DNA from 3 places in the Streptomyces sp. NPDC001157 genome. Region 1 is predicted to be linked to each of the others. Evidence: riboswitches for the same ligand, from Rfam matches in the RefSeq annotation. Region 1 holds a riboswitch; each other region holds the start of a gene.
What was found. Region 1 has a riboswitch for cobalamin ahead of ACWDAG_RS04660 (CbtB domain-containing protein). Riboswitches for the same ligand answer to the same signal wherever they lie in the genome.
Positions count from the first base shown of each region.

Region 1 (9,795 bases):
CGCCAAGGGCGCGGGTTCTCGCGGCGGCCACGAACTTGTACTCCTGCAGGGCGTCGGCGGCGCGGCCGGTGCGGCTGAGGGTGAAGGCGACCTCGTAGCGGCTGGCGAGGGTGTCGGGGTGCTCGGGGCCGAGCAGGTGGGCGCGTTCGGCGGCGACCGCGCGGTGCACCTCGCCGGCCTCCGCCCAGCGGCCGAGGCGTCCCAGACTGAGGCCGGCGTTGTGCCGTCCGGCGAGGGCGGTGAGGGTCTGCGGGGAGGGGGCGGGGAGCCGGTCGGGGACGGGGTCGTCGCTCCGGCCGTTCGCGGGCCGCGGAATCCATTCGCCCGTGAGGCCCGCCGAGGCGTCCGGAGGCGTGGAGCTGAGACCGGCGCCGGTGGCCTTGTGGCCGGTGGTCATGCCGCGGGTCCACGAGGGCAGCCGGGCCTCGCGGGAAGGCACCTGCTCGGGCGGCCGGAGCACCGGCTGCGGGGTCACGACGGTCGGTACGTATGTCGGTGTGGCCCGGCCCAGGCCGATACGCCGACCCAACTCGCGGGCATCGTGCGGGCGTTGCTCGGGGAGCTTGGCCAGCAGGTCCAGGATGATCTTCTCGAGGTACTCGGGGAGTTCGGCCCGGCGGCTGCGCGGCGGCCGGGGCGGGGTGTCACGGTGGCCGACGAGGATCGCCCAGGCGTCGTCGAGGTCGAACGGCGGCACGCCGGTGGCGATCTCGTACAGCACGCAGCCCAGCGAGTAGAGGTCGCTGCGCTGGTCGACCTCGGAGCCGCCGATCTGTTCCGGGGACATGTAGTGCGGGGTGCCCATGGCGATGCCGGTACCGGTCAGCCGCGAGGTGAAGCCGATGTCGTGCCCGAGACGGGCGATGCCGAAGTCGCAGATCTTCACCGTGCCGTCGGTGAGCCGCATGATGTTGGCGGGTTTCAGGTCCCGGTGCACGATGCCCTGTTGGTGGGTGTAGGCGAGGGCGGAGGCGACCTGGTCGGCGATCTCGACGACGTCGCCGACCGGCAGCGGGTGATGCTTGTTGTCCTCCAGGAGCTGGGAGAGGTTGCGGCCCTCCAGGAGTTCCATCACCAGGTAGAGGATGCCGTCGGACTCGCCGAAGTCGTGCACGACGGTGATCCCGCGGTGCTGGAGGGCAGCGGCCACGCGCGCCTCGCGGCGAAAGCGTTCCCTGAGGACCCGGGTGAAGGACTGGTCGTGGTGCGGGCCGAGGGGCTTGAGGCACTTCACGGCGACATGACGGCCGAGCGACTCGTCGCGCGATCGCCACACCTCGCCCATGCCGCCCCGCCCGATCAGATCGAGCAGCCGGTACCGGCCCTGGATCAGCCTGCTGTCCCCCATCTGCTGCGATCGCCCCCGTAACTATTCGTCCCGCCCACCCCTGACTCGTCCAGTATGGCGAGCTATCGTCCGAGTTTGTACGGTGCCGGGCGGGAGCCGGGGCCGAGCCGTGACATGGCGCGCAGGATGTGTTTGGGCGGGAGTTGCCAGCGCAGACGTGCGGGAATGCAGCGAAGCAGGTTGCCCGTGGCACGCAGTTGCAGGGTGACGGTGTCGGGTTTCGGGGCGGGTCTGCCGTACAGCTCGTGGGCGTACGGCGGCAGGGCGGCGTACGCCAGTCGGGCCACGCGCCGCCACAGCGCCTCGCGCGCGGGGACGAGGAGGGGGTGCGTCGGCGGGCGAAGCAGGAAGTCGTCCACTGCGCGTGCCTCGGGTCCGACGGCGAGTTCGGGCCGCACCTTCTCGAAGTAGGCGGCCATCTCCTCCTGATCGGCCGGTACGGCGTCGGGGTCGAGGCCCACCAGGCGGGCGCTCACGCGCTGTTCGCCGATGTAGTGGTCGGCCTGCGCGTCGGTGAGTACGAAGCCGGAGCGACGCGCGACCTGGAGGTAGGAGTCGATCTCGGCGCAGTGCACCCACAGCAGCAGCTCGGGTTCGTCGACGCCGTACCGCTCCCCCGTGTCCGGGTCGGTCGCCGACAGCATGCTGTGGATCTTCCGGACGCGGGCGCCGGCCCGCTCGGCGGCTTCGGTGGTGCCGTAGCTGATGGTGCCGACGAAATTGGCGGTGCGCATGAGGCGGCCCCAGGCATCGCGCCGGAAGTCGGAGTTCTGCATGACTCCGCGCACGGCCCGCGGGTGCAGCGCCTGGAGGTAGAGCGCACGGACCCCGGCGACCCACATCATCGGGTCGCCGTGCATCTGCCAGGTCACCGAGGACGGTCCGAACAGCCCGGGGTCACCTGCTTGGATGTCCGTCACCTCTGCAGGCTAACGCCGCACCCTCGGCATCCCCAGACCGATCCACGAGATGATCTCCCGCTGGATCTCGTTGTTGCCGCCACCGAAGGTGAAGATGACCGCCGAGCGGTAGCCGCGCTCCAGTTCGCCGTGGAGCACCGCGCCCGCGGAGCCCTCCTTCAGCGCGCCCACCGCGCCGACGATCTCCATCAGCCAGGCGTAGGCGTCCCGGCGCGCCTCGGAGCCGTAGACCTTGACCGCGGAGGCGTCCTGCGGGGTGAGCGTGCCGTTCTGGACGGCGTGCACCATCCGCCAGTTGAGGAGCTTCATCGCGTCGAGTCTGGTGTGGGTCTGGGCGAGGCGGCGGCGCACCCAGGGCAGGTCGATCACGCGGCGGCCGTCGGCGAGCTTGGTCTCCGTGGCCCAGCGCTGCACGTCCTGGAGGGCGCGGATGGCCATGGTGCCGTGCGCGGCGAGGGTGACGCGCTCGTGGTTGAGCTGGTTGGTGATGAGCCGCCAGCCCTGGTTCTCGGCGCCGACGCGGCGGTTGACGGGGACGCGGATGTTCTCGTAGTAGCTGGCCGTGGTGTCATGCGAGGCGAGGGTGTTGATGACGGTGCAGGAGTAGCCGGGGTCGGTGGTGGGGACGAGGAGCATGGTGATGCCCTTGTGGGGCGGGGCGTCGGGGTCGGTTCGGGTGGCCAGCCACACCCAGTCCGCGGTGTCTCCGTTGGTCGTCCAGATCTTCTGCCCGTTGACGACGTACTCGTCGCCGTCCCGTACCGCACGGGTCTTCAGGGACGCCAGATCCGTGCCCGCGTCGGGCTCGCTGTAGCCGATCGCGAAGTCGATCTCGCCGGCGAGGATCTTCGGCAGGAAGTACGCCTTCTGCTCGTCCGTGCCGAACTGCATGATCGTCGGGCCGACCGTGTTCAGCGCCATCAGCGGCAGCGGTACGCCGGCCTGGGCGGCCTCGTCGAAGAAGATGAACTGCTCCATCGCGGTCAGCCCGCGCCCGCCGTACTCCTTCGGCCAGCCCACGCCGAGCCAGCCGTCCGTACCCAAGCGCCGGACGGTGTCGCGGTAGAAGCGTTTCTGGGCGGCCGGGTCGCCGTGCCGGGCGTAGGCGTTGTCCGGCACCAACTCGGCGAAGTACGAGCGCAGTTCGGTGCGCAGCCGCTGCTGCTCGGGCGTGTATTCGAGGTGCACGGCGCCTCCAGGCTTCCCAGGCCGGTCCTGACGGCGCACACCGTAGAACGTGTTCCAGAAATTGGGAATGGCGCGGCATACGGAAAGGGCCCCCGATTGTCCGGGGGCCCTTTGCCGGGTGAGCTGTCCGAACCGGTCAGTGGGCGACGGGAGTCGGCCGTGCGGCGCCGGGTGCCCGGACCTGTTTCGGGACGAGCACCCGTTCCGCCAGCACCCCGAAGACCAGCCCGAAGGAGGTCCACAGGGTCAGCTGGATCGCCAGGGCCGCCAGGCGGAACTGCCAGAGCAGGGTGGCGGAGAAGGTCTTGGGGACCTCGTTGACGGCCGGCAGGAACGCGTACGCGAGCCCGACGGTGAGGAGGAAGAACGCGCCCGCGGCGAGCGTCGCGTTCCAGTTGCCCAGGCGTGGCGCGAGGCGCTTGCCCAGCATGACGGTGGCGACGGCCAGCAGCACGCTGAGCACCATCATCAGGAAGTACAGCGTGGTGCGCTTGCCGATGGTGCCGGGGTCGCCGACGGACGGCGGGTTGGCCGGGTACTTCAGGAACGGCACGACGTACACGGCGATCAGACCCGCGGCCGCGAGGAGCAGCGCACTCGCGCGCGGCCCGAAGCGGCCGATGCGGCCGAGCGCGAAGCAGTACGCGAGGGCGGCGATGCCGCCGAACGCGACGCCGTAGACCAGGACACCGGTGGACAGGCCCGCGGTGGACTGCATCGTGCGGCTGACGACTTCCATGCCGTGCTCGTGCGAGTGCGCCTCCTCGTAGGCGATGGCCGCATCCACGCGCGGTTCACCGAGGAAGTAGGCGACGACCAGGGCGAGCAGGCCCGCGGCGAGTCCCGCGAGCATGCCACGCACCAGGAGGTTGCGGACGGTTGCCGAGTTCATGGGCGGCTGTGCTTTCTCGCCGCCCTCAGTGGCAGGGGAAGCCGAGCAGGTGGCGGGCGTCGTGCACCCACTCGTGCACGTCGGATCCGTTCATCACGGAAGTGGCGCCCTGCTCGGCGCCGACGAAGTAGAGCAGGACCAGCATCAGGATGCCGAAGAAGACCGCCCAGGGGACGATCGCGCCGATCGGCAGCTTTGCCGGTACGGCGGTGGGGGTGGTGGTCGGCTGAGCGACAGACTGCGCCATGGCAGGCCCTCCTGGGGAACTCGCGTCCCGTCTCGGTGGTGCACGCGACGACGGGGCGGGTCTGACTCACCCGGTGCGCACCCAGGGTGCGCACCGGACTTACAGTGGCGCGACCGTGCCGGACTTCCACCGGCTTCCGCTGTGCCGTCGTCAATATCCACGAGACGGTACCGCGAAGCAGAGGTGGGGCCAAGGGCGCACGGGACGGCGGCGAGCGCCCCTGGTGAGCCGTTTCAGCCGTCGGATCAAGGGATTTGAGGGAATGTCGAGGGCGGGGACGGACATATGACGAGCCGAGTGATCTTGATCTCACCTGCGATCACCGCGGCCCTCCGGGAGGCCCGCTTCGACGACGGCTGCCCGCTCGACGCCTCCGGGTTGCGGCAGGCACGGGCGGCCGCCGGCGCACTCCCGGCGGCGGAACGGGTCTGGGTCTCCCCCACCGTGCGCTGCCGCGAGACGGCCGAGGCTCTCGGTCTCGACGCCGTGGAGGCCCCGGAGTTGGCAGCGCTGGATGCGGGCCGCTGGCGCGGTGCGACGCTCGCGGAGGTGAGTGAGAGCGAGCCGGAGGCGCTGGCCCGCTGGCTGTCGGACCCCGGGGCCGCGCCGCACGGCGGGGAGTCGGTGGCGGCGCTGTGCGGCCGGGTGGCGGGCTGGCTGGAGACGGTCGCGCAGACGCCTGGCCGGACCGTCGCCGTGGTCGAGCCCGAGGCCGTACGGGCCGCGGTGGTCCGGGCGCTCGGGGCGCCGGAGTCGGCATTCTGGCGTACGGATGTCCCGCCGCTGACCTCCGTCGAGCTCAGCGGCAGGTCGGGGCGGTGGAACGTGCGGCTCGGGCAGCCGCTCCGCGCGCCGCTGTGAGCCTCAGTTCAGCGTGGCGAGGAAGTCCGTGCACGCCTGTGCGCAGTCCCGGCCCGCCTTCGCGCCGTCCTCGGCGCCCGGCAGCCGGTCGAAGGCATGTGCGCACTCAAGGCACACCGTGCGGCACCACTCCACCTGGATGCGGATGGCGGCCTCGTCCAGGCGGTTCTGCTCGGACAGCACACGGCACGTCGCGTCGCACACCTCCGCGCACATGATGCCCTTGCGTCGTACGAGTTCCTGCTCCTGCGTGCCGTCCGGATCCACGAGGCTGGCGCGCAGCGCACACGCGCGTGCGCACTCGGTGCACGCCTGCGCGCAGGCGAAGCGGTCCTCCAGGAACCGGAAGAGCTCCTGCTGGGTCGTCGAAGTCACACCTGGCGGGTTGCCGTCGTCGATGGCCTCAAACACCGCCGCCCGCAGTCTGGCCGACAGGGGACGCAGCGAGCAGGTTCGCGCCGGGTCCCATGGGTACCCGCGAGCCCATGAGCACCTCTTGGATGGACATCGCCGCAGGCCGCGGCGCACTCGGGATCGGCCTGGTCGTCGTGGGGGTGGCGGTCGTGGCCCTGCTGATCGGTGCCTTCTTGCTGGGCGCCCGCATCCGTCGCCGCGAACCCGCTCCGCCTCGGCCGGAGGATCAGCCGCAACTGCCGGACGACGGCCCGGTCCGCGAGGTACGGGAGAACCGTGAGCCCGCCGAGATACCCCGCAGCGAGCACCGGCTGACCCCGCACGAGCTGCCCGGACACGGCAACTCGCCAAGCAGGACCAGTGCGTCGCAGCAGCGAAAGCGCTGGAGCGGGGGCAGCAGCGGGGCGTTCGGCAGTGGCGGGCCGGGAAGCCGCTGACGCCGAACACCTCCGCGGGCGACGCCGGGAGGACGCGAGAGTCAAGACCGACCCGCCCCCGCACTGCCGCTGCCCGACTACGCCCACCTGCCGACCGGCGGGCTTGAGAGCCGCGCATGGTTCCTGACCGCCAAGGAGGTCCAGGGCGCCTCTCTTATACCAGCACTCGTACGGCGACCCGCTCCCGATCACCGCGCTGCTGTTGGTCGGCCTGGAGCATGTGCAGACGAGCGCGAGCCGACGTCGGGGCGCCCCGAGCTCGCTGCGTCCCGAGCAGCACGGCCGCCACACCGGCTCCCCGGTGTCACCCGCGACCTCCGCGCAACCCCTTCGGCCGACCACCGCACGGCACCCCCCAACCAGAGGGGCAGGCCGAGGGACGATCAGCGGTAGCTGTCTCCGACCTGGGCGCGGGGCACCCGTGCAACGTGCTGCGCACGAGAGGAGCGACCGGGAGCCGACCCGCGGCGGAAGGTGCCCACGACGTGCTCGACACGCGGCTTCCCGTGTACGACGGCGGCACCTTCCGCCGCGGGTGCTGTGCGCCTCACCTCGGAAGGTGGCGGCCCTCGCTCACCGCTGCGACCCGGCGGCCTCTACCGACGGGCTGCGGGGCTCGGACGGTGCGTTCAGCCTCTGCACGCTCGTTCGCGTCGACGCCGTCGCGCGGGCCGACCGGGCTCCGGGCCATTTCCCGCAAACCTTCACCCAGTTTCGCTCATGATGGCTGCGACGCGCCTGGACGAGGCGCTCGACCGGCCGGCGGCTCGCCGAACGCGGGGATGCTCGGCCCCTGCGGAAGCAGCTGAACCACGACGAAGGACACCACTGCGGCCAGCACCACCAGCGCCACCGTGTCCACGTTGCCCAGCAGGAGCACGACCAGGACCACGCTGCTCACGGGCACCCGCAGGGCCGCGGTCACCGACGCCGCCATCCCGACCGCCATCGCCGGCACCAGCCCCAGACCGGGCAGCGGCGCCAGCAGGACACCGGCCGCCCCGCCCAGGAACAGGGCGGGGAAGACGGGGCCACCGCGCAGGCTGCCCAGACAGAAGGTGTACGCGAGGGCCTTGAACACCAGCACCGCGACGAGGGCACCCACCGACCAGGCGTGCGGGTGCTGCGCCAGGCCGGCCAGGGCGTCCTCCCCCGACATGGCGGCATCGGCCGGCGAATGGCCGGTGGCGACCGCGTAGAGGGTGATGGAGCCCGCCGCCCCCAGCGCGCACAGAATGGTGTTCCGTACCGTCCGGGTCGTCACGAAGCCGGCCACGAACCTGCCGCCCACGAAGACCCAGTGGATGAGGAGGGCGAGGGCCGGCGCGATCAGCAGGACCCACAGGACGTCTGCCCAGTCGAGCGGCGGCGGCTTCGGCAGCCCGATGTCCAGGCTCCCGGTCTCCAGGCCGGTCCAGTGCACGAACCCGGTGAAAATCAGGTCCCCGACTCCGCTGGCCAGCAGGGCCGGCAGCATCACCGCGAACAGCTGCGGCCCGCCCATCCCGGCCACCTCCATCAGGAGCACGGCTCCCACCACCGGGTTCCCGAAGAGCGCCGAGATGGCAGCCGCGGCCCCCGCCGCGCCGAGCAACGCCGTGCTCGCCTCGGTCCGGGGCGCCCGGACCAGGCTCGCGAAGAGCAGCGCAAGACCGCCGCCCAGGGCGATCAGCGGCGCCTCGGGACCCAGTACGACCCCGAGCGGCAGACCGACCAGAGCGGCGACGAGGACACCGGGCAGCGCTTCCTTGGTGACCCCGCCGGCATGCAGACCGCCCGCCGGGATGTGCCCGCCCCGCCCGGGAAGCCGGGCGACCACCAGACCTACGGTCAACCCGGCCACCGCCATCAGGGGCAGCGCCCACCACCAGGGAGCCTGCTTCCAGCCCAGGTGCTTGGGCCAGTCTGTCCAGATCAGCTGCTCCAACTGGTGGAGCGCGACGAGGAACCAGAAGGCGAGCAGCGCCACCGGAACGCCGATCAGCCCGCAGAACACCAGCGCCTTGCGGTATTCGGGGCGGCGCAACATCTTCTGCAGCTGGTCGGCCTCAGGGGGCTGATTCGCCTGCGCGGACACGGCCGCTCCCGATCTCGTCCCGGTAATGGGGTCCTCCCGAGGTCAGGACACGACAGGTGATTCAACCCATAACGGGCCAATTTTATCCAGCCGGTTGTCCATTGCCCGTCGCCACGCTACTGGGGACCAGAAACGGCTCGAGGCGGCCGAGGTCGAGTTGTGATGGCGACGCGTCGGGGCCATCTGCCCGTCAGGCCCCGTGCAGTCGCAGGCGCCGTCTACGGCCCATGGCCGCGTAGTCACCTGGCCTGCGTCGACTGAAGACACTCCAGGGGTGGCGGACTCGGTGAACGTCCGCCCGCTGGGGGCTACGTCGAGCGGGGCTGAGTCGTCGGGATCCGGTGGGTGAAGAACATCGCGAGGAGCGAGGTGAGGGCGAGGATCGCGAGTGCGGCGCGCAGGCCGTCCAGCCGTGCGTCGGCGTTCGCGTCGAGCGCGGCCTGGGTCACGTTCGTGCTCGTGCCCGCCTCGTCGAGAGCCGCCTTGAGCTGAGCGTCCGACAGGAAGGGCACGCCACTTTCGAGTTCGACGCTCGCCTCGCTCTTGACACGGGCCGGGATCTCGGGGTTCTGCTCGACGTTGGCGAGGAACGAACTGGTCAGCGCGGCGATCAGGACCGATCCGGCCAGTGCCGTACCGATCGAGGAGCCCAGGTTGGTGACCGCGTTCTGGACGCCGCCCACTTCCGCGCTCCGCTCGTCCGGCACCGCGGACACGGTGACCGAGCCGAGCTGGGACGCCAGCGCGCCCATGCCCAGCCCGATCAGCAGGAGGGGAACGGTGACGACTTCCGCACCGGCGTCGGCGTCGAGCGCGGCCATCAGGACCACTGCTCCCGCGAACAGCGAGAGGATCCCGAGCCGCACCACCCGCCGCGGCGAGACATCCGGGAGGAAACGCGGGATGAGGATCGCGGCGGCCAGCAGCGTCAGAGAGAGCGGCAGGATGCGGGCGCCGGTCTTGAGCGCGGACAGGCCGAGGGCGACGGACAGGTAGAGGGGTACGACAAAGAAGACCCCCATCTGCACGAGGTACTGGAAGAAGAACATCGTCAGCCCGCCGGTGAGTTGCCGGTTCTGAAGGAGCGCCGGGTCCACGAGTGGTTCCCTGCGCCGCTCCACGAGGCGTGCCTCCCAGCGGAGGAACAGCCAGATCAGGAGCAGTCCCGCCAGCATCAGCCAGACGACCAGTGAGATCCCGAGCCAGGTGGGCGCGTCGGGCTTCGGCTGGAACCAGCCCCATTCGTCCGAGCGGAGTACGCCGTAGACGAAGGCCCCGAGCCCGGCGGCGGACAGCGCAGTGCCGACGAGATCGATGCGGGAGCGGCTTTCGACCGGTGCGTCGGCGATACGGCGGCCGAGGGCCAGGATGGCGAGCACGATCACGACTTCACCGGCGAACACCCAGCGCC
Region 1 is NZ_JBSFJW010000002.1:207,389-217,183, forward strand. It holds gene ACWDAG_RS04640 (tetratricopeptide repeat protein) at 1-1,348, opposite strand, end outside; gene ACWDAG_RS04645 (oxygenase MpaB family protein) at 1,411-2,208, opposite strand; gene ACWDAG_RS04650 (acyl-CoA dehydrogenase family protein) at 2,278-3,456, opposite strand; gene ACWDAG_RS04655 (CbtA family protein) at 3,593-4,348, opposite strand; gene ACWDAG_RS04660 (CbtB domain-containing protein) at 4,374-4,595, opposite strand; cobalamin riboswitch at 4,633-4,785, opposite strand; gene ACWDAG_RS04665 (histidine phosphatase family protein) at 4,881-5,456, shown strand; gene ACWDAG_RS04670 (ferredoxin) at 5,460-5,831, opposite strand; gene ACWDAG_RS04675 (DUF6479 family protein) at 5,942-6,307, shown strand; gene ACWDAG_RS04680 (chloride channel protein) at 7,026-8,336, opposite strand; gene ACWDAG_RS04685 (MFS transporter) at 8,693-9,795, opposite strand, start outside.

Region 2 (9,795 bases), on a different contig from region 1:
CACCCGCGAGCTGCCCGGCGAGCCCCAGCCGCACGGGCCCGGACTCACAGTCGACGACCACGGAGGCGACCCCGTCGGCCGCGAACAGCCGAGCGGCCCGCCCGGCCAGCGCGACCGGCTCGGGGCCGCCGGTTGCCCGCCCGTCCGTCACCACCACGACCAGCGCCCGCCGCGCCGGATCCCGCAACCGCTCCACCCGCAGCACATCGTGCGCGCGCAGCAGCCCGGCCGCGAGCGGCGTCCGCCCGCCCGTCGGCAACGACTCCAGCCGTACGGCCGCAGCGTCGACGGACGAGGTCGGCGGCAGCGCGACCTCGGCGGCCGCGCCCCGGAACGTCACCAGCCCCACCTTGTCCCGCCGCTGATACGCATCCAGCAGCAGTGACAGCACGGCCCCCTTCACGGCACTCATCCGCTGCCGGGCCGCCATCGATCCCGACGCGTCGACCACGAACAGCACGAGGTTCCCCTCACGCCCCTCCCGCGTCGCCTGCCGCAGATCGTCCCGCCGCACGACCAGCCCACGCCCGGACCGGCCGCGCGCCCGCTGATGCGGCGCAGCAGCCTGCACGGTCGCCGCCAGGTGCAGCTTGGTCAAGGCCCCCTGAGGCCGCCGGGCTCCTGTCGTCCGGCCATGCTCCGTCCGCGCCCGCGAACGCCGCCCGGCGGCTCCCTCACCGATCCCGGGCACGCTCAGCACCTTGGTGCGGAAGGGCTCCGAGGCCCGTGCGGCGGACTGCTCGGCAGCCCCCGAGGCCTGCGGCTGTCCGCCCTCCCCGGCCTCGGGCCGGGCATCGGTGTCACCGCCCTGCGGACCGTCCGAGTCCCCGGAGGGCGGCTGCCCGCCACCGCTCGGTCCGCCGCCGTCGGGGTCCGGGTCGGGATCGTCGTCGCCGGAGAACTCCTCCAGCGTCTCGTCGAGCTTGTCCTCGTCGAGCCCCGGCGCGTCGAAGGGGTTACGGCGCCTGCGGTGCGGCAGCGCGAGCAGTGCCGCCTGCCGTACGTCCTCGGCGAGCACCTCGGTCCGTCCGGCCCAGGCGGCCAGCGCGGTGGCCGTGCGCGCCATCACGATGTCGGCCCGCATGCCGTCCACCTCGAAGGCGGCACAGGTCGCCGCGATCTGCCGGAGCGCCCCGTCGCCCAGCCGCACCGACGGCAGCAACTCCCGTGCGGCGACGATCCGTTGACGTACGGAAGCCTCCTCGCCCGCCCAGCGGGCCACGAAACCGGCGGGATCGTCGTCGTAGGCGAGCCTGCGCCGTACGACCTCCACCCGCTGGTCCGGCTCCCGGGAGGCGGCGACCTCGACGGTGAGCCCGAACCGGTCGAGCAGCTGCGGCCGCAGTTCGCCCTCTTCGGGGTTCATCGTGCCGACGAGCAGGAAGCGCGCGGCGTGCCGCACCGAGACGCCCTCGCGCTCGACGTACGACGCACCCATCGCGGCCGCGTCCAGCAGCAGGTCGACGAGATGGTCGTGGAGGAGGTTGACCTCGTCGACGTAGAGGATCCCGCGGTGCGCGTCGGCGAGCAGGCCGGGCTCGAAGGCCTTCACGCCTTCGGACAGTGCCCGCTCGATGTCGAGGGCGCCGACGAGACGGTCCTCCGAGGCGCCGACCGGCAACTCGACCATGCGGGAGGGGCGCCTCGTGCCCGGCCCCGGCTCGTGCGGTCCGTCCGGGCAGGACGGGTCCGGTGCCGCCGGGTCGCAGGAGAATCGGCACCCGGGGACGACGGCCACCTCCGGCAGCAGCGCCGAGAGTGCCCGCACGGCCGTCGACTTGGCGGTGCCCTTCTCGCCGCGCACCAGCACACCGCCGACCGCCGGGGACACGGCGTTCAGCAGCAGCGCGAGCCGCAGGTCGTCCTGGCCGACGACGGCCGTAAAGGGGAAGGGGGTGGTCACTGGTCGCCCTCCAAGTCGCCTTCCAGCTCCAGATACGTGGCGCGCAGCTGCTCCAGCGTCTCAGCGTCCGGCTCGGCCCACAGGCCGCGGTCGGCCGCCTCCAGGAGCCGTTCGGTGATGCCGCGCAGCGCCCACGGGTTGGACTGCTTCATGAACTCCCGGTTCTCCGGGGCGAAGACATACTCGGCGCTGAGCTTCTCGTACATCCAGTCGTCCACGACGCCGGCCGTGGCGTCGTAGCCGAAGAGGTAGTCGACGGTCGCCGCCATCTCGAAGGCACCCTTGTAGCCGTGCCGCCGCATGGCCGCCATCCAGCGAGGGTTGACGACTCGCGCGCGGAAGACGCGGTGCGTCTCCTCGCCCAGCGTCCGCGTCTTCACCTGGTCGGGGGTGGCGGAGTCACCGACGTACGCCTCGGGGCTCTCGCCCGTCAGATGCCGCACCATGGCGACCATGCCGCCGTGGTACTGGAAGTAGTCGTCGGCGTCGACGAGGTCGTGCTCACGGGTGTCGACGTTCTTCGCGGCCACGGCGATCCGCTTGAAGGCCGTCTCCATGTCCCCGCGCGCGGCCCGTCCGTCGAGCCCGCGGCCGTAGGCGTAACCGCCCCAGACGGCGTACACCTCGGCCAGGTCGGCGTCGGAGCGCCAGTTGCGGGCGTCGATCAGCGGCAGCAGACCGGCACCGTAGGCGCCCGGCTTGGAGCCGAAGATCCGGGAGGTCGCGCGCCGCCGGTCGCCGTGCCGTGCCGTGTCCTCGTCGGCGTGCGCGCGGACGAAGTTGCGGTCGGCGGGCTCGTCCAGCTCGGCGATCTTGCGGACGGCGTCGTCGATCAGCCCGACCACGTGCGGGAACGCGTCACGGAAGAAGCCGGAGATGCGGACGGTGACGTCGATGCGCGGCCGTCCGAGCTCGTCGAGCGGGATCACCTCGAAGCCGGTCACGCGGCGCGAGGCGTCGTCCCAGACCGGCCGGCAGCCCAGCAGCGCCAGGATCTCGGCGATGTCGTCGCCCTGCGTGCGCATCGCGGAGGTGCCCCAGACCGTCAGGCCGACGGACTTCGGGTACTCGCCGGTGTCCTGCAGATACCGCTGCACGAGGGAGTCTGCGAGGGACTGTCCGACCTCCCAACTCAGCCTGGAGGGAATGGCCTTGGGGTCGACAGAGTAGAAGTTCCGGCCGGTCGGCAGGACGTTGACCAGTCCACGGGTCGGGGAGCCGGACGGACCGGCCGGGACGTAACCGCCGTCGAGCGCCTTGAGGATGTGGCCGATCTCGTCCGTCGTACGCGCCAGTCGCGGCACCACCTCGGTGCAGGCGAACTCCAACACCGCGACGGCGTCCGGGAGTTCGGCGCCCAGAACCCCGCGTACGAGAGCCGGGGCGAGGGTGACGTCCCAGTCCCGTGCCTCCATGCCCTCCGCGATCCGCCGGCACAGCTGCTCCAGCAGGTCGATGGCGTCGGCGGCCGTACGGGAGGGGCCCTCGACGAGATCGGTCAGCTCGACGGGCACCTTCACCGGAGCACCGGGCTCGGCGAGCAACTCCTTCTCGACCAGCCCGAAATGAGCGGCCAGCGAAGCCCTGAGCCCCGGCAGAGCGTTCGCCTGCCCGCCCCACACCTGCGAGGCGCGCAGCACGGCGAGCACCAGGTTCACCCGCGGCTCGCCCACCGGCCCGCCGCCCAGGATGTGCAGTCCGTCCCGGATCTGCACGTCCTTGATCTCGCACAGATAGCCGTCGATGTGCATGACGAACTCGTCGAACTCGTCCTCGTCCGGCTGCTCGTCCACATGCAGGTCGTGGTGCAGCTCGGCCGCCTTGACCAGCGTCCAGATCTGCGCCCGCACCGCCGGCGCCTTCGTCGGGTCCAGGTCGGAGACCAGCGCGTACTCGTCGAGCAGCTGCTCCAGCTTGGCCAGATCGCCGTAGGTGTCGGCACGGGCCATCGGCGGTACGAGGTGGTCGACGACCGTGGCGTGCCCGCGCCGCTTGGCCTGGGTGCCCTCACCGGGGTCGTTGACGATGAACGGGTAGATCAACGGCAGTTCACCGAGCACGGCGTCGGGCGCGCATCCGCTGCCGAGCCCGAGCCCCTTGCCGGGCAGCCACTCCATCGTGCCGTGCTTGCCCATGTGGACGATCGCGTCGGCGCCGAACGTGTTGTCGAGCCACCGGTAGGCCGCCATGTAGTGGTGCGAGGGCGGCATGTCGGGGTCGTGGTAGATCGCGATCGGGTTCTCGCCGAAGCCGCGCGGCGGCTGGATCATCACGACGACGTTCCCGAACTGGAGGGAGGCGAGAACGATGTCCTCCCCGTCGACGTACAGATTGCCCGGCGGCTCGCCCCACGCCTCCAGCATCCCGTCCCGGAGCTCCGGGTCGAGCTTGTCGAACCAGGCCCGGTAGTCGGCGAGCGGCACGCGCGCGGGCGCGGCGGCCAGCTGCTCCTCCGTCAGCCACTCCACGTCGTGACCACCGGCCGCGATGAGCCGGTGGATCAACTCGTCGCCGCCGGAAGGGTATTCGGTGAGCGAATACCCGGCGGCCTTCAACGCGTCCAGCACCTGTACGGCCGACGCGGGCGTGTCCAGACCGACCGCGTTGCCGACCCGTGAGTGCTTCGTCGGGTACGCGGTGAAGACGAGCGCCAGCTTCTTGTCCGCGTTCGCCTTGTGCTTCAACAGCGCATGCCGTACGGCGATCCCGGCGACGCGCGCGGCCCGCTCCGGGTCGGCGACGTACACGGGCACGTCGTCGGGGCCCTGCTCCTTGAAGGAGAACGGGACGGTGATCAGCCGCCCGTCGAACTCGGGGATCGCGACCTGCATCGCCGCGTCCATGGGGGACAGGGCGGCGTCCGACTCGTCCCAGGCCGCGCGGGACGAGGTCAGGCAAAGGCCTTGCAGGACGGGGACGTCGAGGTCGGCGAGCGCGCCGATGTCCCAGGCCTCCTCATCACCGCCCGCCGACGCCTGCGAGGCGTGCGTGCCGCCGGCGGCGAGGACGGTGGCGACCAGGGCGTCGGTCCGGCCGAGGATCTCGTACAGCCCGGCGTCCGCACCGCGCAGCGAACCGCAGTACACGGGAAGGGCGTTGGCGCCCTTCGCCTCGATCGCGTCGCACAGGGTGTCCACGAACGCGGTGTTGCCGCTCAGCTCATGGGCCCGGTAGAAGAGCACGCCGACGGTCGGCCGCCCCTCGATGAACTCCCGCTCGCCGTGGACGCCGTACTCCGGCATCTTCTGCGGCTCGACGAACCCCTCGCCGGTCAGCAGCACGGTGTCGGACAGGAACCGGGCGAGCTCGGTGAGGTTGGCGGGGCCGCCCTCGACGAGGTACCTGAGCGCCTCCGCCACGACACCGGCGGGCACGGACGACTCGGCCATCAGCTCGGCGTCGGGGACGGCCTCCCCGCCGAGCAGCACGGTCGGGATCCCGGACGCCCGGAGCGCGGCGAGCCCGTCCTCCCAGGCCCGCTTCCCGCCCAGCAGCCGTACGACGGCGATGTCGGCGCCGTCGAGGAGGCCGGGCAGCTCCTCGGTCACATCCACCCGGGTCGGATTGCCGATCCGGTAGTCGGCACCGGAGGCGGCCCGAGCGGCCAACAGATCCGTGTCGGCGGTCGACAACAACAACACTGTGCTCATGCGGGCGCTCCCGGTGGAATGAAAGGCAGTCCTTGCGGCGCGCCGGACTCGATGAGCCGCCAGAGCGCGTCCGTGTCCGCGTGGTGTTCGATCAGGTCGCCGAGCCGGTCGAGCTGCTCCTCGCGCAGCGCGGCGAAAGAGGTGTCGGGCGCCGGCACGAAACGACGGCCCGCGGCGGCCGCCACCTCGCGCAGAAACGCCCGCCGGAACCCGTCCGACTCCAGCGAACCGTGCCAGTGCGTGCCCCAGGTCTGCCCGACCCGGATGCCGTCCAGGAAGGCTTCCCCTCCGTGGATGTCGGCGACCCCGTGATGGATCTCGTACCCCTCGACATGCTCGCCCAGGGCTTCCCCCACGGGCCGGGTGAGGGTCTTCTCGCGGGCGAACCGCACCCGTACGGGCAGCACTCCGAGCGCTTCGACATGCCCGCGCCGGCTCTCGACCTCGTCCTCGATGTGCTCGCCGAGGACCTGGAAGCCACCGCAGATGCCGAGGACGGGCCGCTGTTCGGTGGCCCTGCGGACCAGAGCGTCCGCAAGTCCCCGCTCGCGCAGCCACTCCAGGGCCTTCACGGTCCCCCGGGTCCCCGGAACGACGACGAGGTCGGCGTCGGCGAGCTCCTCCGGCCGGTCCACGAACCGCACCACGACGCCCGGTTCGGCGGCCAGGGCGTCCACGTCGGTGAAGTTGGACATCAGCGGGATCGCGCACACGGCGACCCGCAGCACGTCCTCGCCGACGGGCGGCGCGACGTTCGACTCCCGTACCGTCCCCCGAAGGGAGACCCGCAGTCCGTCCTCCTCGTCGATGCCGAGGCCGTGCTGGAACGGCAGGACGCCGTAGGTGTGCCGTCCGGTGAGCCCGTGCAGCATGTCGAGCCCGGGCTCCAGAAGGCTGACGTCCCCGCGGAACTTGTTGACGAGGAACCCGGCGACGAGTTCCTGGTCCTCGGGCGAGAGCAGGGCGACGGTCCCGAAGAAGGAGGCGAAGACCCCGCCGCGGTCGATGTCACCGACCACGAGCACGGGAAGCCGCGCGTTACGGGCGATCCCCATGTTCACGATGTCGGTTCGGCGCAGGTTGATCTCGGCGGGAGAACCCGCCCCCTCACAGATTACGGCGTCATACGTGCCCCGCAACTCGGCGAGACAGTCGAGGACGGTGCCGAGAAGCTTCTGCTGGCGCCCCCCGTGATACCCGCGTGCGCTCAGCTCACCCACCGGCTTGCCCATCAGCACGACCTGGCTGCTCTGCTCGCCACCGGGCTTGAGCAGCACGGGATTCATCAGCGCGGTCGGCTCGACCCGGCAGGCCTGCGCCTGCATGGCCTGAGCCCGCCCGATCTCGGCACCCTCGCGCGTCACAAACGAATTGAGGGACATGTTCTGCGCCTTGAAGGGCGCGACCTTGACCCCCTGCCGCACCAGCCAGCGACAGATCCCGGCGGTGACGACACTCTTACCGGCATCGGAGGTGGTACCGGCAACGAGAAGACCCCCGCCACTCATGACGCACCGCCCTGCTGTGGCCCTGGCTGTGGGCAGTCGTTCCGCAGGGCGGAACGGGTGGGCACGGCCCCCACCGCCGGTCGCCGTGCGACCCGGCCTCGCAACACCGCCCCAGCCGCACTGACCCCCAACGCCAGCCACCCCACCCGCCGCGACAACCGCACGGCACGCTCGATGTCGCCGACTTCCACCGCACGCCCCTCCCCGTTCAGCACAGGCCGATGCTCGACCCGCCCCCCGTAGGACAAGGTCCCCCCGAGCCGCACCCCCAGCGCCCCCGCGAACGACGCCTCCACGGGCCCGGCGTTGGGACTCGGATGCTTCGAGGCGTCGGAACGCCAGGCGCGTACGGCCCCCCGGCCGTCACCCCCGGCAGCGGCGGCCAGAACGGCGGTCACCCGCGCCCCCGGCCACCCGGCCACGTCGTCCAGCCGCGCCGAAGCCCACCCGTACCGCCGGTACTTGGCCGACTTGTGCCCCACCATGGCGTCGAGCGTGTTGACGGCCCGGAACCCGAGCAGCCCCGGCACCCCGCCCACGGCCCCCCACACCAGCGCCCCCACGACGGCATCGGACGTGTTCTCGGCGACGGACTCCACAACGGCCCGCGCGATCCCGTCGACGTCCAGGGCCTGCGGATCCCGCCCGCACAGATGCGGCAGCCTGGCCCGGGCGGCCTCGACGTCCCCGGCCTCCAGCGCACGCCCGATGCCACGGGCCTCGCGCGCGAGCGAAGTCCCCCCGACGACGGCCCAGGTGGCGGCCGCGGTCAGCGCGAGGGAGGCGGCACGGGACGGACGTACGGCTCGCTGCGCCACGAGGCCGAGCGCAATGGCGCCACCGGCGCACACGGCGGTGTGCAGCGCGCCCCACCCGCGATGGTCCCGCCACAGCACCCGCTCCACGGCCCCCGCGGCCCGTCCGAACACGGCGACCGGATGTCCGCGGCGCGGATCGCCGAGCAGATGGTCACCGAGGAGGCCGGCGGCGGCGCCGTACGCGAAGACGCGATCGGCACGCATCGGCTCAGCCGGCCGTGGGGTCGGGCAGGGACCTGGTCCTGTACCTCAAACGGCAGGCTGGCATGACGACATGTCCTCACTCAGGGTGTCCACGCCCTGGTTCGACTAGACCGGCGGTGAGAGTTCCTGGCTCCCGGGGCTTACTACCCCGGTGACAGTGGCGGGACCGCGCCGGACTTGCACCGGCTTCCTCTCGCGCCGCCGTATATGGCTTCGGCAGTCCACCACGCCCCCGAACGGCAGTCAACTTGCCGTTGACCTGCGGCGGGGGAGTGTGCTGAGGCCCACACCCGGTGCTCGGATCCGCGCATGAAAAACCCGCGGGGCGAGGAGGCACGAAAGGGTGCTTCCTAGCCCCGCGGGACGGTTGGGGAGGCGGTCCGGCCGCCTCAGGCCTTGGCGATCACCAGATGGATCCCGTACGCCACCGCCGCCGCGCACCCCGCGAAGGCCACGTACGCGCCGGCCACCGCGAGGGACGCCGAGTTGCCCTGCGCCACGGCCCGCTCGCGGCGCGACAGGCCCATGATGCCGAGGGTGAACAGGGCCACGAGGCCCACCGTGACCGCGAGGCTGACGCCGAAGACGGAGCCCAGGGCTGCCCAGTCGATCTTCATGCTGCTTCTCTTCCTTCGTACCGGGAGGCGGGCTCAGACGGCCGCGGCCGGCGGGGTCGCCGGGTCGGGGGCGGCGGTCACGGGGGCCGGGGCGGGGATCGTCGCCGTCAGGCCCTCGGTCACCGTGCCCGTGGGGGGCGGGGTCACGGCGGCGATCGCCGTGGTCACCACGCCCGCGGGTTCGTCGGTCTCGTTGACGTTCGACGCGTCGACGACCTCGCGCCGGGAGATCTTCCAGATGGCCGCACTGGCGACGACCAGGAAGACGGCGACGACGGCGGTGCCCCAGTCGCCGAGATCCGTGACGGACTCCGCGCCCGCACCGACCAGGGCCGCGGCCGGCAACGTCAGGCACCAGGCCACGAGCATGCGGGTCGCCGTCGACCAGCGGACCACGCCGCCCTTGCGGCCGAGACCCGCGCCCATCACCGAACCGGAGACCGAGTGGGTGGTGGAGAGCGAGAAGCCGAGGTGCGAGGAGGCCAGGATGACCGTGGCCGCGCTGGTCTGGGCGGCGAAGCCCTGCTGCGGCTGGAGCTCGGTCAGGCCCTTGCCCATGGTGCGGATGATGCGCCAGCCACCGAGCCAGGTGCCGAGCGCGATGGCGAGGCCCGCGGAGAGGATGACCCAGGTGGGCGGGTCGGAGTCGGGGGCGACGGCGCCGCCGGCGACCAGGGCGAGGGTGATGATGCCCATCGTCTTCTGTGCGTCGTTGGTGCCGTGGGCCAGCGAGACCAGGCCCGCGGAGGCGATCTGGCCGACGCGGTAGCCCTTCTCTGCGGCCTTGCCGTCGGCCTTCTTGCCGAGGGTGTACGACAGCCGGGTCGCGAGCAGCGCTGCCAGGCCCGCGACGATCGGGGCGGCGAGCGCCGGGATGAGCACCTTGGTGACGAGCACGTCGCCGTGCACCGCGCCCATGCCGGCCGAGGCGATGGTGGCGCCGATCAGGCCGCCCATCAGGGCGTGCGAGGAACTGGAGGGAAGGCCGACGAGCCAGGTCAGCAGGTTCCAGAGGATCGCGCCGACCAGCGCCGCGAAGATGACCTCGGGACGTATGCCGGTCTCGTCGACGAGACCCTTGGAGATCGTGTTGGC
Region 2 is NZ_JBSFJW010000004.1:58,895-68,689, reverse strand. It holds gene ACWDAG_RS08600 (putative cobaltochelatase) at 1-1,903, opposite strand, end outside; gene cobN (cobaltochelatase subunit CobN) at 1,900-5,553, opposite strand; gene ACWDAG_RS08590 (cobyric acid synthase) at 5,550-7,061, opposite strand; gene ACWDAG_RS08585 (cobalamin biosynthesis protein) at 7,058-8,083, opposite strand; cobalamin riboswitch at 8,184-8,325, opposite strand; gene ACWDAG_RS08580 (hypothetical protein) at 8,473-8,700, opposite strand; gene ACWDAG_RS08575 (anion permease) at 8,734-9,795, opposite strand, start outside.
Region 2: another riboswitch for cobalamin. It lies ahead of ACWDAG_RS08585 (cobalamin biosynthesis protein); the one in region 1 lies ahead of ACWDAG_RS04660 (CbtB domain-containing protein).

Region 3 (9,795 bases), on a different contig from region 1:
TCGGCCCTCGCACAGGGCCTGATCCCACTTCTCCAGGAGCCACAGCCGGAGCGTGCTGCGATCCCGGCTGCGAGTGTCCAGCCGCTGGGGATCGTCGCGCGGACGGTCACGCTCCAGGGCGCCCAGGCAGTGCAGTTCGCGCGCAATCTGCAGGTAGATGGGAGATTCGGTCACCTCCGCCGTCTCCACGATCCAGTCCACCCGGCGCTCGTCCGTGCCCGGTACCTGCCCTTCGAGGAACCGGAGGGCCTCCTCCTCGCTCAGCGGTTCCAGCTCGACGATCGCGGCGGGGGTGCTCTCCAGCGGACTGTGCGGCCGGGAGGCGATGACCAGGGGCAGCTTCTCGTCATAGGCGCGCTGGATGGCCTGGCGGATGATGTTGTCGCGGTGCTGCTGGAGATCGCCGTCGAGGAGCGCCTCTTCCAACCCGTCGGCTATCACCACCGGCTTGTCGTCGGCCAGCAGTTGCTGCCAGACCCGCTCGGTCTTGCCGCGCGCCAGAATGCCCTGGGGCGCCTCGTCTGCGAAGCGCTGCTTGGCCATGCGCTCGAAGTTGAGGTCACTCCCGCCGTCCGCGTCCCTCAGCCTGATCGGCACAGGCACGGCGTTCAGCCGGGCGAGCAGTTCGGTGAGCCGTACGAGGACGGCGGTCTTGCCCGCGCCGACGCCTCCGACGAGGAGATAGGGCCTGCGTGTGTCGCGCTCCCGCAGCCGTTCGGCGATGACCTGGACAACCTCCTCGCGGCCGACGATCTCGGCGGCGTCCTGCCCGGCGGTGGGCATCAGTCCCCGGGGATCCCCACGCGCCTTCGCCAGGTAACGCCGCTTGGTCCAGCTGTACCACCAGAACAGGAAGAGCGCGGCGGCGAGCGAAGCGGTGAGCACGGGACCCACGAACATCTGGACGGCGTCGAACCCCTTGCTCTGGCGCAGGTGCTCGAACCCGGTCGACGTATGCGCGAACCAGATGTACACACCCTCCCCGCACCAGGCGAGGACCGCGAGCAGGGCGGTCAGCCAGACGATCCTGGTCACGTTGGCGTAGGAGAACCATCTGCGCCATTTCCTGGGGCGGGCGGTGCCCCCGCGGGTCTCCGGACGCAACGCCCTTCGTGGCCACGTCCTGCTGGGCGGGTGACGGGTGACCGACATCGTGCGTTCTCCCTCCGAGAGCGGTTCTCGGGATTGGAGGCCCACGCCGACGCCTGCACCTCCTTCCATTGGAAGCACTCCCCCAACACCCCGCAACCCGGGTCATGACACCCCTGTGGAAAACCGGAGGCCCGTTGTCCTACCCGTCCGGCAGACTCGGTGCCATGGACATCGTGATCCGGCAGGCGGAGCCCGGCGAGTACGAGACCCTCGGCGAGATCACCGCCCAGGCCTACCTCGGCGACGGCCTGCTCGACTTCGCCGGCAGCGACTGGTACCTCGGCGAGCTGAAGGACGTCGCCAAGCGGGCGGCCCACGCGCAGGTCCTGGTCGCCGTGGAGCGCGACCGCGTCCTCGGGGGCGTGACCTTCGTGCCGTCCGGCGGTCCCCTGTCCGAGATAGCCGGGCCCTCGGAGAGCGAGATACGGATGCTCGCCGTCGCCCCGGCCGCCCGCGGCCGTGGCATCGGCGAGGCCCTCGTACGCGCCTGCATCGACCGGTCCAGGGCCACGGCCGGCCGCACCGGCCTCGTCCTGTCGACCCAGGGCTCGATGCGTGCCGCCCACAGGATCTACGAGCGCCTCGGCTTCGTCCGCGTCCCCGAGCGCGACTGGCATCCGATTCCGGGGAACGAGGACATCCTGCTGCTCACCTATGAGTTGACGCTCTGACACGCTCCGAAGTCACCGGCGACACAACATATGGGGGTGCTCCCCCAGCCCGGCACAAGATGTATGCTCATGCTCGCTGTCGCCGCAGGGGAATCCGGTGTGAGTCCGGAACTGTCCCGCAACGGTGTACCCATGCGTGTTCGCACACATATGGGCGTCAGTCCGAGGACCTGCCGACAGTGCGCCCGGCCCATCCGGCCCGGGTGCCTTGACGTCCGGGCCTCGTGGAGTGGGCCGGTGGACGCGACGCCGTGCGCGCTCGTGACTGCCCCCTGCCCTCCGCAAGGCCCCCGTGCCGAGCGAGGGAGAGCCTCACGTGACCATCGCGCCAGCAGACCCGGTTTCAGCCAGCACCGCCGTGGCCGACGACGGCCTGGGAGCCGCGCTGCTGCGGACCCTGACCGAGCTGACCGCCGACCTCCCCGACGCCGACCCCGGCCGGGTCGCCGCCGCCGCGCTGCGCGGCCGGTCCGCCCGGGCGGACGAGACGGAGCTGCGTGAACTGGCCACCGAGGCGGCCGCCGGCCTCATCTCGGAGGACCCCGCGTACAGCAGGCTGGCCGCCCGGCTGCTCACGATCAGCATCGCCGCTGAGGCCGCCTCGCAGGGCGTCACGTCCTTCACGGAGTCGGTCGCCGTCGGCCACCGCGAGGGGCTGATCGCCGACCGTACGGCGGAGTTCGTGCGTGTCCACGCGGCCCGCCTCGACGCGCTCGTCGACCCCCAGGGCGACGACCGTTTCGGCTACTTCGGCCTGCGCACGCTCCACAGCCGCTATCTGCTCCGGCACCCGATCACCCGCAGCGTGATCGAGACCCCGCAGCACTTCATGCTGCGGGTCGCGAGCGGCCTCGCCGAGGACGACACCAGCCGGGCGCTGGACGAAGTCGCCGCGCTCTACGGCCTGATGAGCCGCCTCGACTACCTCCCGTCCTCCCCCACCCTCTTCAACTCCGGCACCCGGCACCCCCAGATGTCGTCCTGCTACCTCCTCGACTCCCCGCTGGACGAGCTGGACTCCATCTACGACCGCTACCACCAGGTGGCCCGCCTCTCGAAGCACGCCGGCGGCATCGGACTGTCGTACTCCCGCATCCGCGGCCGCGGTTCGCTGATCCGCGGCACCAACGGCCACTCCAACGGCATCGTGCCGTTCCTCAAGACCCTCGACGCCTCGGTCGCCGCCGTGAACCAGGGCGGCAGGCGCAAGGGCGCGGCGGCCGTCTACCTGGAGACCTGGCACTCCGACATCGAGGAGTTCCTGGAGCTGCGCGACAACACCGGCGAGGACGCCCGCCGTACGCACAACCTGAACCTCGCGCACTGGGTCCCGGACGAGTTCATGCGCCGGGTCAACGCCGACGAGCAGTGGAGCCTCTTCTCCCCCGCCGACGTACCCGAGTTGGTGGACCTGTGGGGCGAGGAGTTCGACGCCGCCTACCGGAAGGCCGAGGCGGAGGGGCTGGCCCGCAAGACCATCCCCGCCCGCGATCTCTACGGCCGCATGATGCGCACCCTCGCCCAGACCGGCAACGGCTGGATGACGTTCAAGGACGCCGCCAACCGCACCGCCAACCAGACGGCCGAGCCGGGCCATGTCGTCCACTCCTCCAACCTCTGCACGGAGATCCTGGAGGTCACGGACGACGGCGAGACGGCGGTCTGCAACCTGGGGTCGGTCAACCTCGGGGCGTTCGTGGCCGGTCAGGACATCGACTGGGAACGGCTGGACGAGACGGTCCGCACGGCGGTGACCTTCCTGGACCGCGTGGTCGACATCAACTTCTACCCGACCGAGCAGGCGGGCCGGTCGAACGCCCGCTGGCGCCCCGTTGGCCTGGGCGCGATGGGCCTCCAGGACGTCTTCTTCAAGCTCCGCCTGCCCTTCGACTCACCGGAGGCGAAGGCCCTGTCCACCCGTATCGCCGAGCGCATCATGCTCGCCGCGTACGAGGCCTCGGCCGACCTCGCCGAGCGGAGCGGCCCGCTGCCGGCCTGGGAGAAGACCCGTACGGCCCGCGGCGTCCTGCACCCCGACCACTACGACACCGAACTCACCTGGCCGGAGCGCTGGGCAGCCCTCCGGGAGCGCATCGCGACCGTCGGCATGCGCAACTCGCTCCTCCTCGCGATCGCCCCCACCGCCACCATCGCGTCGATCGCGGGCGTGTACGAGTGCATCGAGCCGCAGGTCTCCAACCTCTTCAAGCGCGAGACGCTGTCCGGTGAATTCCTGCAGGTCAACTCGTACTTGGTGAAGGACCTCAAGGAGCTGGGCGTCTGGGACGCCCGCACCCGCGAGGCGCTGCGCGAGGCGAACGGCTCGGTGCAGGACTTCGCCTGGATCCCGGCCGATGTACGCGCCCTGTACCGCACGGCGTGGGAGATCCCGCAGCGCGGCCTGATCGACATGGCCGCGGCCCGCACCCCGTATCTGGACCAGTCCCAGTCCCTGAACCTGTTCCTGGAGACGCCGACCATCGGCAAGCTCTCCTCGATGTACGCGTACGCCTGGAAGCAGGGCCTGAAGACGACGTACTACCTGCGCTCCCGCCCGGCGACGCGGATCGCCCGAGCCGCGCAGGCCCAGCCTGAAAAGACGATCCCCGTGCAGCAAGCAGCCGACCCCGAAGCGGTCGCCTGCTCCCTGGAAAACCCCGAGTCCTGCGAGGCCTGCCAGTAATGACCGCCCACCCGTCGCCCGACCACCACCCCTCAACGACGGCGCTGCGCGCCGGCACCTCCCGATCCCAGAACCTGCTCGACCCGGGCTTCGAACTGACCCTGCGCCCCATGCGCTACCCGGACTTCTACGAGCGCTACCGGGACGCCATCAAGAACACCTGGACCGTGGAGGAGGTCGACCTCCACTCGGACGTGGCCGACCTCGCCAAGCTCACGCCCGCCGAGCAGCACCTGATCGGCCGCCTGGTCGCGTTCTTCGCGACGGGTGACTCGATCGTGGCGAACAACCTGGTGCTGACCCTGTACAAGCACATCAACTCCCCCGAGGCACGGCTCTACCTGAGCCGCCAGCTGTTCGAGGAGGCAGTCCACGTCCAGTTCTATCTGACCCTCCTGGACACCTACCTCCCCGACCCGGAGGACCGCGCCGCGGCCTTCGCGGCCGTCGAGAACATCCCCTCGATCCGCGAGAAGGCCCAGTTCTGCTTCAAGTGGATGGACTCGGTCGATTCGCTCGACCGCCTGGAGTCCAAGGCCGACCGCCGCCGCTTCCTGCTCAACCTGATCTGCTTCGCCGCCTGCATCGAGGGCCTGTTCTTCTACGGTGCCTTCGCGTACGTCTACTGGTTCCGCAGCCGGGGTCTGCTGCACGGCCTGGCGACCGGCACCAACTGGGTCTTCCGCGACGAGACGATGCACATGTCCTTCGCGTTCGACGTGGTCGACACGGTCCGCAAGGAGGAGCCGGAGCTCTTCGACGACCAGCTGCAGCAGCAGGTCACGGACATGCTGCGGGAAGCCGTGGAGGCCGAGCTGCAGTTCGGCCGCGACCTGTGCGGGGACGGTCTGCCCGGCATGAACACCGAGTCGATGCGCCAGTACCTGGAGTGCGTCGCCGACCAGCGCCTCACCCGCCTCGGCTTCGCCCCGGTGTACGGCTCCGAGAACCCCTTCTCCTTCATGGAGTTGCAGGGTGTCCAGGAACTGACCAACTTCTTCGAGCGGCGGCCTTCGGCGTACCAGGTGGCGGTCGAGGGGACGGTCGACCTGGACGAGGACTTCTGACGGCCCCGGCTGTGATATGCCGGGAGGGTGATCAGCCGCCTCCCCTTGGATGACCAACTCGACTCCCTGCGTGCGGTGTTGTCCCGCAACAGCGTTCTGACCGAGGTGCTGGAGCGGACCGCGACGATGGCGCTGCCCGGCTGGTATCTCACCGCCGGGTGCCTCTTCCAGACCGTCTGGAACGTCGTCACCGACCGTCCGCCCACCGCCGGCATCAAGGACTACGACGTCTTCTACTTCGACGCCGGCGACCTGTCCTGGGAGGCCGAGGATGCCGTGATCAAGGCCGGCCGGGAGATCTTCGCGGATCTCCCGGCCGAGGTCGAGATCCGCAACGAGGCGCGCGTGCACCTGTGGTACGAGGACAGGTTCGGGGTGCCGTGCCCGCCGTACGAGTCGAGCGAGGCGGCGATCGACAGCTTCGCCGCCACGACCTGCTGCCTGGGTGTACGGCTGGAGCCTGACGGCCGGTGGCGGGTCTACGCACCGCACGGCCTCTCCGACGTCTTCAACCTCGTCCTGCGGCCCAACCCCGTACTCGCACCACGTTCCGTATACGAAGCCAAGTCGGCGCGCTGGCTGACGCAGTGGCCGGAGCTGACCGTGCTGGACTGGCCTGGCTGAAACTTGTCCATGGCGCGTCCATCGGACGGCCATGGACCTCCCACGGGGCGGCAAAGTTCTTCCGGCCCATCTGTTCCGGGCTTCTCGCCGCCCGCTACTTTCTGGCCGTCCTGTCATGCCACGCACAACCGCACCACAACGGCATCACCGGACGCTCAATGTGTCATGCCCATGACGGCATCGCGCACCGCCGCCGCTACGCGCGTCACAGGCCTGCCACCAGCGTCGAGAACCCCACTCCAACGACGGAGGCAGTACCCCCATGCGTCAGACACGCAGCGGAAAGCCCAGACGGAGCATGCGAAGACTCCTCGCCGTAGCCGTCCCCGCCCTCGCACTCGGCCTCGCCGGACTCGTCGCGGCACCCGCGCACGCCCAGCCCGTGGCGTCCGCGGCCTCGCACACCACCCGGGTCACCCAGAACGCCAAGGCCCTCACCTCCCCCGAGCGCCAGACGTTCCACTCGACCGGCAAGGCCGGCCAGAAGGTGCCGACCCAGCACCTGTGCGCCACCGCCGCCCCGGGCCACGCGTCCTGCTTCGCCCAGCGCCGCACCGACATCAAGCAGCGGCTGGCCTCCGCGGTCGCCGCCGCCGCACCCTCCGGCCTCAGCCCGGCCAACCTGCACAGCGCCTACAACCTGCCGTCGACGGGCGGCTCGGGCCTGACCGTTGCCGTGGTGGACGCCTACAACGACCCCAACGCCGAGTCGGACCTCGCCACTTACCGCTCGACGTACGGCCTGTCCTCCTGCACCAAGGCCAACGGCTGCTTCAAGCAGGTCAGCCAGACCGGTTCCACGACCTCGCTGCCCACCAACGACACCGGCTGGGCGGGTGAGGAGGCGCTGGACCTCGACATGGTCAGCGCCGTCTGCCCGAACTGCAACATCATCCTCGTCGAGGCGAACTCCGCGAACGACACCGACCTCGGCATCGCCGAGAACGAGGCCGTGTCGCTCGGCGCGAAGTTCGTCTCCAACAGCTGGGGCGGCTCCGAGTCCTCCTCCCAGACCAGCGAGGACACCTCGTACTTCAAGCACCCGGGTGTCGCGATCACCGTCTCCGCCGGTGACTCCGCCTACGGCGCCGAGTACCCCGCGACCTCGCAGTACGTGACGGCGGTCGGCGGTACGGCGCTGTCCACGTCCTCCAACTCCCGCGGCTGGACCGAGTCGGTGTGGCACACCAGCTCCACCGAGGGCACCGGCTCCGGCTGCTCCGCGTACGACCCGAAGCCGAGCTGGCAGACGGACACCGGCTGCAGCAAGCGCATGGAGGCCGACGTCTCAGCGGTCGCCGACCCGGCCACCGGCGTGGCGGTCTACGACACCTACGGCGGCTCCGGCTGGGCGGTCTACGGCGGCACCAGCGCCTCGGCGCCGATCATCGCCGGCGTGTACGCGCTGGCCGGCACCCCCGGCTCCAGCGACTACCCGGCGAAGTACCCGTACTCTCACACCAGCAACCTGTACGACGTCACCAGCGGCAACAACGGCTCCTGCTCGACGTCCTACTTCTGCACCGCCAGGACCGGCTACGACGGCCCGACCGGCTGGGGCACCCCGAACGGCACCACCGCCTTCACCTCGGGCAGCACCTCCGGCAACACGGTGACCGTCACCAACCCGGGCAGCCAGTCGACGACGACCGGCAGCTCGGTCAGCCTGCAGATCAGCGCAAGCGACAGCGCGGGCGCGGCTCTCACCTACAGCGCGAGCGGCCTGCCGACCGGACTGTCGATCAGCAGCTCCAGCGGCCTGATCTCCGGTACGGCGTCCACCGCGGGCACCTACCAGGTCACCGTCACCGCCAAGGACTCGACCGGCGCCTCCGGCTCGACCTCCTTCAGCTGGACCGTCGGTTCCAGCGGCGGCACCTGCACCTCCTCGCAGCTGCTGGGCAACCCCGGCTTCGAGTCGGGCAACACCACCTGGACCGCGTCCAGCGGTGTCATCACCAACGACAGCGGTGAGTCGGCGCACGGCGGTTCGTACTACGCCTGGCTGGACGGCTACGGCTCCTCGCACACCGACACGCTGTCCCAGTCGGTGACCGTGCCGAGCGGCTGCAAGGCGACCTTCACCTTCTACCTGCACATCGACACCGCGGAGACCGGCAGCACCGCGTACGACAAGCTGACGGTCAGCGCCGGTTCGACCACCCTGGCGACGTACTCGAACGTCAACGCCGCCTCCGGGTACGCCCAGAAGTCCATCGACTTGTCCTCGTACGCCGGTTCCACCGTCACCCTGAAGTTCAGCGGTGTCGAGGACTCCTCGCTCCAGACCAGCTTCGTCCTCGACGACACCGCCGTCACGACCAGCTGATCCCGATCGATCCTGTTTGACCCCGGGCCCCGGTCGCCGCCTTCGCGGCCGGGGCTCAGATGGGGGTCCCCCAGGCGTTTAGCACTGGGGGCGGATCCGGACGCAGGGCTCACACGTCACAGGAGAGAGGAGGCCCCCCATGCGCCGAACGATCCGCCACACGACCCTCGCCCTCGCGGCACTCACCCTCGCCCTGGCCGGCTGCGGCAACCAGACCGACAGCGGCAAGGGCGGCGACAGCAGCAGCGTGTCGTCCTCCCCCACCCCCAAGAAGAGCCCGCCGGCCAGCCCGGCTCCCAGCCCCCCAGGCGGCTGTACGACGGCGTCGACGCTCAGTGCCGCCGACAGCGGCCGCACGGTCTGTCTGGCGGTGGGCGACATCGTCCGAATCAGTCTGGACGGAACCGCGAAGCGGCCCTGGAAGCCGGTCACCGCGAGCGGCTCCGTCCTGGAGGCCGCCAACAGCGGCTTCGTCCTGCAGCCCGGCGACGCGAGCGCCGCCTTCAAGGCCGTGGCGGACGGGAAGACCCGGCTGGAGTCCTCGCGGCCGCTGTGCGCCGCCCAGACCGGCCGGGTCTCGTGCCTGGGGATTCAGGAGTGGTGGGTCACCGTGGTGGTGAAGTAGCGCTGCCGGCGGGCGGGACGCCCGGCGGGAGCGCGGCCCTCGGCCTCCCGGCGGGCCTGCTCGGCCTCGCGGATCTGCCGGTCGATGCGCCGGTCGCGCGCGATACCGAGCACCGACGGGAGGACCAGGAGAGCGAGGAGGGCGAGAACGGTCAGCATTCCGATCAGTCCTTCGAGGTGTGCCGTATCCATGGACACCACTGTCGCGCCGATAGCTCCTGACAAACAGTGGCAGGACTGCCGTAGACCCTCGAAATACTGCCAAGGGCGAGGCACACTGGTGGCATGCTGCAGAACGTCGCCGCCGTCGTCCTGGACGGCGTGAACCCCTTTGAACTGGCCGTCGTCTGCGAGGTGTTCGGCATCGACCGCAGTGACGACGGACTGCCCGTCTACGACTTCGCCGTCGCCTCGGCCGAGGGTCCGGTGCTGAGCACCCGCGCGGGCTTCTCCATGAACGTCGAGCACGGCCTGGAGCGGCTGGAGGAGGCCGACCTCATCGCCGTGCCGGCCGGCGCCTGTTTCGAGACCCGGGAGTTCCCGCCCGAGCTCCTTGACGCGCTGCGGCGCGCGGCCGACCGGGGCGCCCGCATCCTCAGCGTCTGCTCCGGCGTCTTCGTGGTCGCGGCGGCCGGGCTGCTCGAC
Region 3 is NZ_JBSFJW010000041.1:43,255-53,049, forward strand. It holds gene ACWDAG_RS40930 (ATP-binding protein) at 1-1,035, opposite strand, end outside; gene ACWDAG_RS40935 (GNAT family N-acetyltransferase) at 1,317-1,823, shown strand; cobalamin riboswitch at 1,887-2,015, shown strand; gene ACWDAG_RS40940 (ribonucleoside-diphosphate reductase subunit alpha) at 2,140-4,506, shown strand; gene ACWDAG_RS40945 (ribonucleotide-diphosphate reductase subunit beta) at 4,506-5,573, shown strand; gene ACWDAG_RS40950 (nucleotidyltransferase family protein) at 5,601-6,197, shown strand; gene ACWDAG_RS40955 (putative Ig domain-containing protein) at 6,460-8,526, shown strand; gene ACWDAG_RS40960 (hypothetical protein) at 8,666-9,151, shown strand; gene ACWDAG_RS40965 (hypothetical protein) at 9,118-9,342, opposite strand; gene ACWDAG_RS40970 (GlxA family transcriptional regulator) at 9,436-9,795, shown strand, end outside.
Region 3: another riboswitch for cobalamin. It lies ahead of ACWDAG_RS40940 (ribonucleoside-diphosphate reductase subunit alpha); the one in region 1 lies ahead of ACWDAG_RS04660 (CbtB domain-containing protein).